Regions from separate parts of the Paenibacillus sp. FSL L8-0340 genome, predicted to be linked through region 2. Evidence: predicted binding sites of a transcription regulator. Region 2 holds the regulator's gene; the other holds the start of a gene.
What was found. The regulator LexA, encoded in region 2, represses DNA repair genes until DNA is damaged. The targets are predictions, from matches to a motif close to CGAACATATGTTCG.
Positions count from the first base shown of each region.

Region 1: NST07_RS26110 (ImmA/IrrE family metallo-endopeptidase) is a predicted target of LexA. The motif match lies at 2,837-2,850, and genes of this name have one in related genera.

Region 1 covers NZ_CP151967.1:5,677,706-5,683,389, reverse strand. Annotated here, with positions in the region: gene NST07_RS26135 (hypothetical protein) at 1-36, opposite strand, end outside; gene NST07_RS26130 (2-phosphosulfolactate phosphatase) at 126-893, shown strand; gene NST07_RS26125 (hypothetical protein) at 886-1,563, opposite strand; gene NST07_RS26120 (hypothetical protein) at 1,708-1,887, shown strand; gene NST07_RS26115 (hypothetical protein) at 2,030-2,194, opposite strand; gene NST07_RS26110 (ImmA/IrrE family metallo-endopeptidase) at 2,276-2,818, opposite strand; gene NST07_RS26105 (YjfB family protein) at 2,931-3,107, opposite strand; gene NST07_RS26100 (hypothetical protein) at 3,677-3,814, opposite strand; gene NST07_RS26095 (hypothetical protein) at 3,987-4,199, shown strand; gene NST07_RS26090 (hypothetical protein) at 4,189-4,455, shown strand; gene NST07_RS26085 (NucA/NucB deoxyribonuclease domain-containing protein) at 4,524-4,961, opposite strand; gene NST07_RS26080 (cytidine deaminase) at 5,108-5,524, shown strand; gene NST07_RS26075 (hypothetical protein) at 5,564-5,684, shown strand, end outside.
Region 2 covers NZ_CP151967.1:4,238,607-4,244,290, reverse strand. Annotated here, with positions in the region: gene NST07_RS19000 (hypothetical protein) at 1-127, shown strand, start outside; gene NST07_RS18995 (hypothetical protein) at 423-1,163, opposite strand; gene NST07_RS18990 (TetR/AcrR family transcriptional regulator) at 1,461-2,012, shown strand; gene NST07_RS18985 (multidrug efflux SMR transporter) at 2,013-2,390, shown strand; gene NST07_RS18980 (L,D-transpeptidase) at 2,806-3,144, opposite strand; gene lexA (transcriptional repressor LexA) at 3,320-3,946, opposite strand; gene NST07_RS18970 (LysM peptidoglycan-binding domain-containing protein) at 4,240-4,653, shown strand; gene NST07_RS18965 (DUF896 domain-containing protein) at 4,764-4,973, shown strand; gene NST07_RS18960 (hypothetical protein) at 5,024-5,551, shown strand; gene NST07_RS18955 (HAD family hydrolase) at 5,587-5,684, shown strand, end outside.

The DNA of each region.
Region 1 (5,684 bases), 1.4 Mb from region 2:
CGAGATAGTGAACAATATACGGGACAGGAATTTCATAGTTCCTCCTCTAGTAATTGTATATTTTTAACTTTATATTATAGCAAATATAATCTCCACTTTAAAAATGGGATAAAGGAGGAAGTCCGATGTTTTATGACCAGGCACCTTATAAAGTCAAATTGGAATGGGGGCAAAGAGGAGCGCGGGCCGCGTCTGAACGTGGGGACATTGTGATCATAGTTGATGTGCTCAGCTTCTCTTCTACGGTAGTGACAGCGGTTCAGCACAAGGCCAATGTCTTTCCGTATCCCCCGCCAATCAATGAGAATGCCAAAGCCTATGCCAGAGCCAACAGTGCGGAAATCGTCTGGGGAAGAGCGGAGGCGATAAGAGAAGGAGGGCATTCCCTGTCACCATTGTCGTTTAGTTCTGCGGATTTTGGCCGTGACTTTGTATTATGTTCATTAAATGGTGCTGCGTGTACATGGATTGCTTCACAGGTGCCGGCGCTACTCATCGGATGTTTCCTTAATGCGTCTGCCGTGGCTGAGGTTGCTAACCGGTTAATGCAGCAATTGCAGGCAAATATCACTGTGGTTCCCTGCGGCGAAAGGTGGTCCGATGTTAGGGATGGTGAAAATAATTTGCGTCCAGGCATTGAAGATTATTTAGGTGCAGGTCTGATTCTTTCCCAATTAACCGGCAGCAAATCTCCTGAGGCTGAGGTCTGTATTGGAGCTTTGAAGTACTCCAGCAAAACCATCAGGGAGCTTATATGGGATTGTGCAAGTGCCCGTGAACTTCGTGAGCGCGGGTATGAAGACGATGTGACCTATTGCTGCCAGGTGAATATTAGCAGTGCTGTGCCTATTCTTCAAGACACCAGCTTTATAAATGCTAAGGATCTTAATTAATAGACCAGATTTCCCCGTTGGATGAAGTCCAGGTTCTATCGCCGATAGTAATACTCCATAAGTAGCTTGCGGATTTCTGATCCAAAGAAGCCATCCATGATAAATCGTTCCATTGCCCCTCAGTTCTATCCATGATGGCTGTCCAATGACGTCCATTGTCTTGTGTTGCATAGAAGAGAAGAGAGGTATTGGTCTGGCCTTCCTCGTTCAGCAGCACGATTCCATAATTTGTAGAGGTGAAAAATATAGGAGAGGCAGGATTAAACTGAACAGCAGCGTATTTAGGAGGCACTTCAAGCAGCTCTTTGGCCCAGTGAATTCCTCCATCGGTTGTCTTATATAGTCCAATATCGCCTTGGCGTGGAGAATGGACCGTAATCCAGCCGGTGTCCTTCGTCTTAAACTTGAGGTCTCCAATGGGGCCGCTTGGCAAAGTGCCGCTCAAGGAATCGCTCAGCTTATGCCAGGATATGCCTCTGTCATTGCTCATATAGATACGGTTATCTGCCTGATACATTCCTGAACCTGCTGAAGTTGCCTTCCAGCTGTACCCAGCTTCCAAAGAATATTGGAATGTACGGATGTTATTATCTTCATCTATGTTACCGGCTTGCGGACTGTATGCGAACATAAGCTGGATTACGGACATAAGAACCCAGAGTGTTTTCATGGAAATCCCCTCCTCCTCCCATAGTATAGGAATAAATTGGGAGATAGGTTACAGAGAGATGAAAGAAAGGTTAATTTCCTTTTATGAAACTTTATGGATCTGGAAGCGTTTTATTGAGTATATACAAAAAAGGAGATGGAGAATATGTCTGAGCAAAAGAAAATTCAGGAGCTTGAGCACCGGATAGCTACGCTGGAGAATCAAGGCGGACATCCACCCGGCAACGACCCGAAAAAAATATTGCGCAGGGTGATATGGGGGATTCTGATCGTGTTTTTCCTGCTGACGGCAATAGGCGTAATGCAGTTTGTGAGCTCAGGCTAGCCAGATTGTTCATTCGTTCTTCTCATGAACGAGCAGTGTAGTGCAGACAAGCGTTATCATTAGTAAACACATCCCCCCCCTTATTAATAGATATGGACCCTGCCAGACGCCGGCGGGGTCACTTTTTTGTCCATGGGTTCTCCTAATCTTCTTCCTTCGGTCCTTGCAGCAGAATGGAGAAGGTCTGGGTTTCATGATCGACCTCAATGGTCTCAATGCCAACAAAATCCGGGATATCAGGATGCACGGCATCCACGCTGTAATCCGGATGGGTCATTAATAACTGGATGACTTGAATGGCGTCCATCTCGCTCCCCCTTACGGGTAAATTCACACTATACATAAGGTCTCTGCATTTCATTATGCATAGCTATTATCCCCGCAGCGTTTACCGAATATGTCGGTGGATTAAATTTCTGTCTTCGTTCCTTTCCATCACGGCCATCAATTGCCCCTGGAACACTCGTCTCTGAATCTGGTCAATCCGCTGCATGGCCAGCTCAGCAGGAACCTGAAAGGTTGAAGCGATATATTGGACGGCATCTTCACGGAGTTCAGGCAACATTCTGGCAGAAATCATGGAGTAGGGCATCGCCGCATAAAGGATAAAACGCTCGGATTCATCCTCCTGTGCCTGTGTGAACTGTTCGGGCATCAGCGTGTGGTTACCGGCATGGCGAAGCAAATGGCAGAGCTCATGGAGGAACTCGAGACGCTGCAGCCCGGGAGGAAGGCGGCTGTCAATAAACATGCTGTACATGCCTGCAGAGGCTTCAATGCTCTTGCTTCTTACATCCAGATAATGAATCCAGATATTCAGCCGCTCCGATATGTACTCAATGGAGATTTGCGACGGCTGTTGCACGTTCAACCGCTGATATAAATCTTCAGTCCATTTCTCCAGGGCGGTCATTTGATAGTAGGATTGCATGGGAATCACCTCGATATAGGATCGTATGTTCGTATTATTGGCCAAAAGAAAAGCCCGAAAGGGCTCAAGGATAACCGGAACTCATGTTCTTATATATGTAATCATAAATCAATCAAACTACAATATCAAGTGTTTTTCCCAAATTGGGGTGTGGGCTCTGCTGGAGCATTTGGACCAGATTCTGGCTTTGGATCTCAGTCGTTTTTGTGGCAATATTCATGACTTGCAGCCCTGAAGCCTGGTATAGGGACGTCTGACTCATCGCCATTGATAATGCAGCAATGTCCATGTTCCACCTCCTAAAAGTTTTGTGAGCAATGCTTCCTGAAAGTTCTTCGTACAAAACTCACATCGAAAGCGTCCGCTAAGTTTTTTGAAGCTTTACTACTTAGATGCTGCGTCACAAAAAACTCGCTTCGGAAGCATGCGCTAAGTTTTGTGAGCAATGCTTCCTGAAAGTTCTTCGTACAAAACTCACATCGAAAGCATACGCTAAGTTTTTTGAAGCTTCACAGCTTTGAATTTACTTACTGTATATCGACAATGACAGGCCGATACTTTAGGTGAATGACATTTCTTTGCCGTTTGGCCTATACGGTACATCAGCCTTTGTCATATTCTGTGCTATATTCAATATTCACGAGGAGGAATTTAAATAATGGGTATAGATTATGGTTGCGGTAATAACGTTGGTGGAGTAAACCAAGGTCCACCGGTAGTTATGCCGGTAGTAAGTCCATGGACATCGACAAACTCCATTCTGGTTCTCTTCATTCTTCTGGTAATTATTACAAAAGCCTGTATATTCTAATTTAGACTCAATCGAATGTTGCCCCGTCAGGCATATGCCAGATGGGGCTATTTCTTTTTTTTACGGGCTGTGGGTCCAATCTGACGTTTGATTCTTCCCGTGGTTTCGTCGACTTCAATGATATAGAGTTCTTTTACCGTGCCTGCAAGTGCAAACCATTCCTTGAAGGCTTCTTCCTCAGACATGGGCCCGTAAAGCCTTTTTCCCCGATAACAAATATAGAACACCTTGGCTCTCCGCGCGTGGAATATTATCCCACTTTATATTACGCCTAATTCACGGAAGATTGCATAAAGAACATTTGTTCGCATATAATACATACAAATATTCCTGGGATTTCTTAAGGAGGCGGTTTACATGAGTGCAAAAGAATTGGAGAAGCTGATCGGGCAGGTAATTGAGATCATATATGAGGACAAGTCGGGGAACATCACCCAGCGCAGAGTTGAGGTTCATGGGATTAAAGCCGGGCTGCTTCGGGCCACTTGTCTGACCACGGGCGGTCCAAGGGTATTCCGGACAGCAAACATCCTTGCCTGGCGCCAGGCAAAGGCCCGTTATGCTGGATGATACAGCGCGCAAGCTGCTGAGGATCATGTACCATTTCAGCAACCACTTCCGGAGGATGCCAACACTGCCTGAGCTTGCAAGGCTCAGCGGGCGGACACCGGCGGGAATCTATTCCGGATTTCGCGAGCTGGTGCTGGAGGGTCATATCCAATGGCAGCCGCCACAGCCTATAGAATCGGCGGTTATTTTGGTGGCCTGGGAAACTCCCGGGCCTGGAGCGCATACTTCAATCAGCGGCCACTGGAAGGATGACTGAGGCAATCTGCGTAGCGCTACGTACACAAGAAACGGATACCCTCCGGGAGGACGGTATCCGTTTTTTTGTTATTTGAACATGAATTCTACCTTAGTTCCGTCAGCAAAATCCTCCAGCTGATTGCCTACCCAGCTTCCTGCCCCGCGGTTATCGCTTGGCGTTATGTATTCAATGTCGGCTCCGGCACCGCCTTCGTCACACATGGCCATCGGCCATTCATCACGGTCGTAGCCTTTTTTGGTCGGAACCCCTTTTAAGGATTCCTTGCGGTTTGCTTCGGCTTCCCCCCGGTTGATGGTGCAGATCGCCGATTCCCCGCTGCTGATTGCCTCCTGGATATGTCCGGCTGTCTCCGGGTAACGATCCGCCGGGAATTCGAGCTGGACTACCTCGGAGTCTTCCGAAGAAGGCGTCGTGACGTTCTGGCCATTATCTTCAAACCAGTAAGCCGCCAGGACCAACAGTGCAATGATGATAAGACTGGAGATGAATTTCTTCTTTTTCACATCTGCTCCTCCTAAAAGTTTTGTGAGCATAGCTTCATGATTCAGGTTCGTACAAAACTGGCATCGGAAGCATAGCTTAATTAGTATAGCGTAAATTCAGTGTCCTTTAGTATACTAAGTTAGGAAAATAAAGGGGGGACAGGGAGATGGGAAAAGAGATTTCAATTGAAGACCAGACGCTTATCGCCTCTGCGGTGGAGATTATCAAGAAACGGTATGAGTGGGAGCGGCATCATGTCGGTGCGGCCCTGCGCACCAAGACAGGAGAGATCTTCACGGCGGTTCACCTCGAGGCCAGCCTCTCCCGGGTTACTGTGTGCGCGGAAGCGATGGTGATCGGCAAGGCAATTTCCGAGGGGTACAAGGAGTTCGATACCATCGTTGCGGTGAGGCACCCGGACCCGGACAGCGAGGACAGAGAGATCAAGGTTGTCTCACCTTGCGGCATGTGCCGGGAGCTGATCGCTGACTATGGCAAGGATTGCAAGGTCATTCTAATCGAGGATGACAATCTGACCAAGGTCGATGTAATTGATTTGTTGCCTTTGCGGTATGCAAGGTAAGAGGCAGCCGTTCCGGTATTATACATACGTCTAGAGTCAATGAGATTAGCAGGCCATGCAATGGGAGGATTAGCCCAGGCCGGAGATACAAACCAAAGAGCCTTCGGGCTCTTTTTTGCTAGCAGATGCAGCATGCGGCTATATGGTGAAATGAGAAGTA
Region 2 (5,684 bases):
ATTGTTTGTAGAAACAGCGCCACTGGGTGTACAAAACTATCAATTGATCATTGAGAATCAGACTCCGGCAACTACTGCTTTTGTCTCCGGACCTTTAGTCTTTACGGCTACTGTAACTGGAAAATAGTTCACCATCCTTTGACGAACAATACCCCGTCAGTGTTTATAATGACGGGGTATTGATGTCTATGTTTAAGCTTTTCCCATACAGGTGCCGAAAGTGATTATGGATTTTATGGAGCAAATGAAACATTTTGCACAATATATCGAATTACGAAGAATGCAATAATGAACACGGAGGCGAAACCAAGTAAAAAGGAAACGATAGCTTTGTCTGAACGCGTGAGTTTACTCATTGCGGTCACTCCTAGTTAATATTTAGTAGATTATACAATTAATCGGTGTACATCACAAACTACTTATTAATTTACTTGGATGAACTGCTCAACGAATTGTTGCCGGTCTCTTTTGTTGAAGTGTGGATTGCTTACTTTCTCTCTCCATATCTCATTGGAAGCCAGTGTACTGAAGTCCACGTTATAAAATCGCTCGATTTCTCCTTGCGTGAGAGCTACGGAATAGATTTTCCCATCGTAGGGAATCACCATGTCAATCGAAGCAGCTCCGGGGAATTGCGCAAATAATCGGCTTGTTTCTTCCATGAGCAGTTTGTTTATTTGGTCGCCTGTAGAAAAGTAATCGATGTAATCTTCTTTTGTAATGCCGGAGGTTGGGTTCGCTTCTTTATATGCTTGGTAAGTCTCAAAAAAAGTAACCGTTATATTGTCTGTCCCGACGTTTACGTCTTTTATAAAAGTTTTACCTGTAAGATTGGCAGTAAAAGCCAGCACCTCGTCAGCAGATAAAGGTACTTGATCAGCAGACGTTGCTTGAGTGGCGTTGACAGTTCGTTCGGCTGAAGGTGAAAGGGGTGGGGCAGTTGTAGGTTCTGCTGTAGGCTTAGTCGTTGGTTTTGTTGCTGGAGATGGACTTGATTCAGTTGTTGGCTTGGCAGTAACCATCGGTGTTGCTAGCGCCGTAATCGAAGAAGTATGATCATCTGACTTGTCATCGTTCCCGAGGGTAACCAACCCTATGATGCCGGCGGCTACTAAGACCACCCAGAACCACCAAATTGTATAGAATGGTTTGTTCTTTTTCATCTTTTTCCTCCCGCCTGTAAGGGTGAATTCCTGTATAACTCTAGGATAGCCCATTCATTCACCTTACATAAGTATGGATAAGACATATGCGCGTAACCAAACTTAAAGAGAACGGCCAATAGCGGAACGAATAGCTGATCTTCAAACTATATGGTAGTTATTACCCATTTTGTGGGCATTGCAAGCGGATAGCGTATTCACAATATATTTTTGCTTGCGGAGTAGTCAGGTTATTTATACTTATATTGGTTTGACAAAAAACCGTCCAGACGGTACAGTTCAAATGGGGGTGATAAGGTGACTGTACATAACAACAGCTCTAAGAAAAAAATGATTTTGCAAGCGGCTTCCTCCATTGTTCGTGATCAAGGGGTGGAGCACTTAACTCTGGAAGCTGTGGCCAAAGCGGCCAACGTGAGCAAAGGCGGTTTACTGTATCACTTTCCTAACAAGGAACAACTGGTTTCCGGTATGGTGGATGAGCTGACCCGAAACTTTACGGAAGATGTTCAGAGCCGTGTAGAGCATGACCAGCGAGAAGCTGGTAAATGGAGCAGGGCGTACATTGAATCTACTTTTTATGGTTTTGGAGAAGGCAGTGACATGAACTCGGTGCTGGCAGCAGCTTTATTTACGAATCCAGGGTTGTTGACAAACATGCAGGAGAAATATGCTGAATGGCAACACAATTTTGAAAATGACGGTGTGGATCCACTTCGTGCAACCATTGCCCGACTGGTGACCGACGGACTCTGGTTTGCAGAAAAGTTTGGACTGGCACCGCCAGATCAGGAGTTAAAAGAACGCATTTACAAAGAATTGATGGACGGAGTAAAGGAGGAGAAGTAAGTGCCGTATCTGTTTTTGGCGATATCCATTGCCAGCGAACTTGTAGGAACTTCGATGCTCAAAGCATCGCAAGGATTCACCAAAATTATTCCTGTAATCGTAATGCTGATTAGTTTTATTTGCTCGTTCTTCTTTTTGTCGTTATCACTGAAGACTATTCCATTAAATACGGCCTATGCAATTTGGTCTGGAATCGGGGCGGTAGCTACAGTTCTTATCTCGGTACTGATCTGGAAAGAAAAAATAAATACAGGCAGCGTAATAGGAATAACCTTAATCGTCATTGGTGTGATTGTGCTGAATTTGCTGGGTCCCGGACATGGTTCCTCTGATGAGGCTGCCGAAACACAACAAACCAGCCTTTCCGATAGAGCCTAAGCTGAAGCTGAAGAAATAAAGATCATATACAATTTGTTCCAAACAATAGTATAGTGACGAAATAACAGTACCCTGCCAGAATGGTGGGGTATTTTCATATTCAAGAATACAGGGGAGTGAGTGAAAGTTGTTTGTGCATAGAGGAAATTTATTCCTTAATGGAATTGGCGTGTTTAGCGTATTGATGTGGCTCATATCGGTTGTAGCTTGTATTTACGCATTCGTACTGTTGGTTAAACTTGCCCGGAGAGGAATAATAGCTTTGGATTTGTACATATATGCTAAAAATCGTGAAATACGCGACCGGTATGAATCGGCAGACAGGAAGGACCCATATTAAGCACAATGAAAAACACCCTCGATCATTTTTTTGTGATCCTTAGGGTGTTTTTGCTTTTGTCTGATCACCATGCTGTTAATCCCTTATTGTAACCCGTGTTCCAATAGGCACGATTGCTGCAAGGGCCAGCACATCCTCATTGTACATGCGGATACAGCCATGGGAGACCATATGTCCGATGGAGGAAGGGTCATTCGTTCCATGAATGCCGTAATGTGGTTTGGATAGACCCATCCAGAATGCACCGAAGGGTCCGCCAGGCTTAGGCTGTTTGTTAATGATAGTGTATTCTCCCGCCGGTGTAACGGTAAGCATGGTGCCAATACCGACAGGGAACCCTCTGGTAACGATGTTATTGTCAAGCAAATAAAGCATGCGCTGCGACAAATCAACAATAATCCGATAATTAGGCATAGATTCAGCACTCCTTTGCTATCAGAATATGTGCGGAGTGCTGTTGCTGTTCGAAGGAATTGTTATATGGGATAAACAGAACAAATGTTCGTGATGAGTAAAATGACCATTTGAAAAGGGGAAAGGGCTGCTTCACTTTTTCAAGTGAAGCAGCCCTTAAATATGAACAAAAATATTAATGGATATCGCGGAAGAGACCGATAACTCGTCCCAAAATCGTAACGCGGTTAAGACGGAGGGGTTCATAAGCCGGATTCTCCGGCTGTAGACGAATGTGGTCACGTTCTTTGTAGAATGTCTTGACTGTAGCTTCGTCTTCTTCGGTCATGGCAACGACGATATCGCCGTTGTCAGCAGTCTGCTGCTGGCGGACGATTACATAGTCACCATTCATAATACCTGCTTCCACCATGCTGTCACCGAGAACGGAGAGCATAAATACCTTGTTATCTCCCACATAGTGGGAAGGTAGTGGGAAGTAATCTTCGATATTCTCCGTTGCGGTAATCGGCACCCCGGCGGTGACCTTACCTACGACAGGAATACGGGTAACCGTCTGTACGAATTGATGTACATTCTCGGAATCTTCCTGGCCGAGCAGCTCAATTGCACGCGGTTTCGTAGGGTCGCGGCGGATAAGGCCTTTCTTCTCAAGCCGGTCCAGATGGCCGTGCACTGTGGAGCTTGAGGCCAAGCCTACAGCTTCACCGATTTCCCGGACGGACGGAGGATAACCCTTGCTACGGACTTCGTTACGTATAAATTCCAGGATCGCCAGCTGACGACTCGAAATCTTTGACATCGGAATCAACCCCATATAGTATGTTTGGGAAAATTATAACATAGAACTTCCGTTCGTACAAACATAAGTTCTAACAATCTGAGATTAATAGTGGAAATAGTAGCCTTTTACCATATTAGTATCCAATAACGGTTTGAAAATGGCGGGAAAAGGCAATGCCGGTGCTGAAAACTGACACATTTATGGATACGGAAAAAAAGCGAACAATTGTTCTAAAAAATCTATTGATCAAAACACATGTTCGTGTTATATTATTTTCGAAAGTAAGAACAAGTGTTTGGAGGACGATGACAATGTTAAAATACAGTACATACCGCAGCATCTACGAAGAGGCCGGTGAAGTTAATTCAACTAGAGGACATTCTGCTTCTAATCATATGAATGAAATGAAACAATCCGCCGCCGCTTTATTTTCGGAGATCATAGGACTATGCCGGAAAGAGTATCTGGTGAAGCTAATGCTGGTCTTTATGCTTGTTGTATCGGGATTTACAGTTGTTGGTAATGTTTTTGCGAGTTCAGCATCATTAGTGAAGCAGGAAAAGCGGGTAGTAGTTGAACGCGGAGACACGCTCTGGAGTATCGCCCTTAAGAACAAACCAGCGGGAATGAAGACGGTCGTATATATAGAAGGAATTAAAAAAACAAGCGGTTTGAAGAACGGGAACATTCAGGCCGGAGATATACTGACATTGCCTGTGTATTAACTTCATCATAAGCAGTATAGACTGACGTAAAGAGCTTTCAGGGGGTAGACCTTGACAAGCTCTTTTTCTCATGGCAAAGTTAGAATGAATTTATAGGGGAGGGGAAAGCATTGAATATTGACGAATTGGTCGCACGCATCAATGAACTGGCACGCAAACAGAAGAATGGCGGCCTGAGTGAAGAGGAATTGGCTGAACGGGCCAAGCTCCGCGAGATTTATCTGGGCAACATCCGCAGCAACTTCCGGGCCCAGCTCGACACTATTGAAATCGTGGATAATGATGAGCATGAACAAGGCAACAAGGGACTCAAACATTAGTCCAGTGTGTCTTTTTCATAGATATTACAGGATGACTAGGGGGAACTGACATGGCCCGTTCTTGGGAAAGAATGGTTCAACGCAACACACAGCAGATCAACAAGCAAAGAAAGAAGCAGGGCAAGGATTCCATTTATGCTTCTTCGTCAAAATCAGCTGCGAAAAATAGTGATATCTTTAAGGGCCGCAACATTGCATTTCCTGTTGTTCTAATGCTGCTTGGAATTATGTTCTGGGTGGTAGGCTCGATCGACGAGGCCAGAGGCAGTGGCATCCTTGCCAATTGGCTGGGCGTCGTTCTTTACTTTGCGCTGGCGGCACTTCTATTCTTCCGGCGTCCGTATCTGAAGGTTGAGCGCAACAGAGTGTCTACGATTAAGTATAACCGTGAACGCTGGCTGCAAGCTGGAGATATTGAGAAGATCACTTTGTCCCGTGGAGTGGTCGTGCTTAAATATAAGGGCAAGCGCAAACAGTGGATTTTCTCCAAGCTGATTAACCGCTATAACACTGAGGCCATGGGTGTACGCCTGGAGGAGTTCGGCAAAGCCAATAACATCGAAGTAGTACACGAGTAGGAAGATATAACAGCGTAGGGAGAGGGAGAAATCTAATGCCAATTACCGCCGTACTATTTGATCTTGACGATACATTGCTCTGGGATGAACGGAGTGTTGAAGAAGCCTTCCGCAATGCATGTGAAGCTGCAGG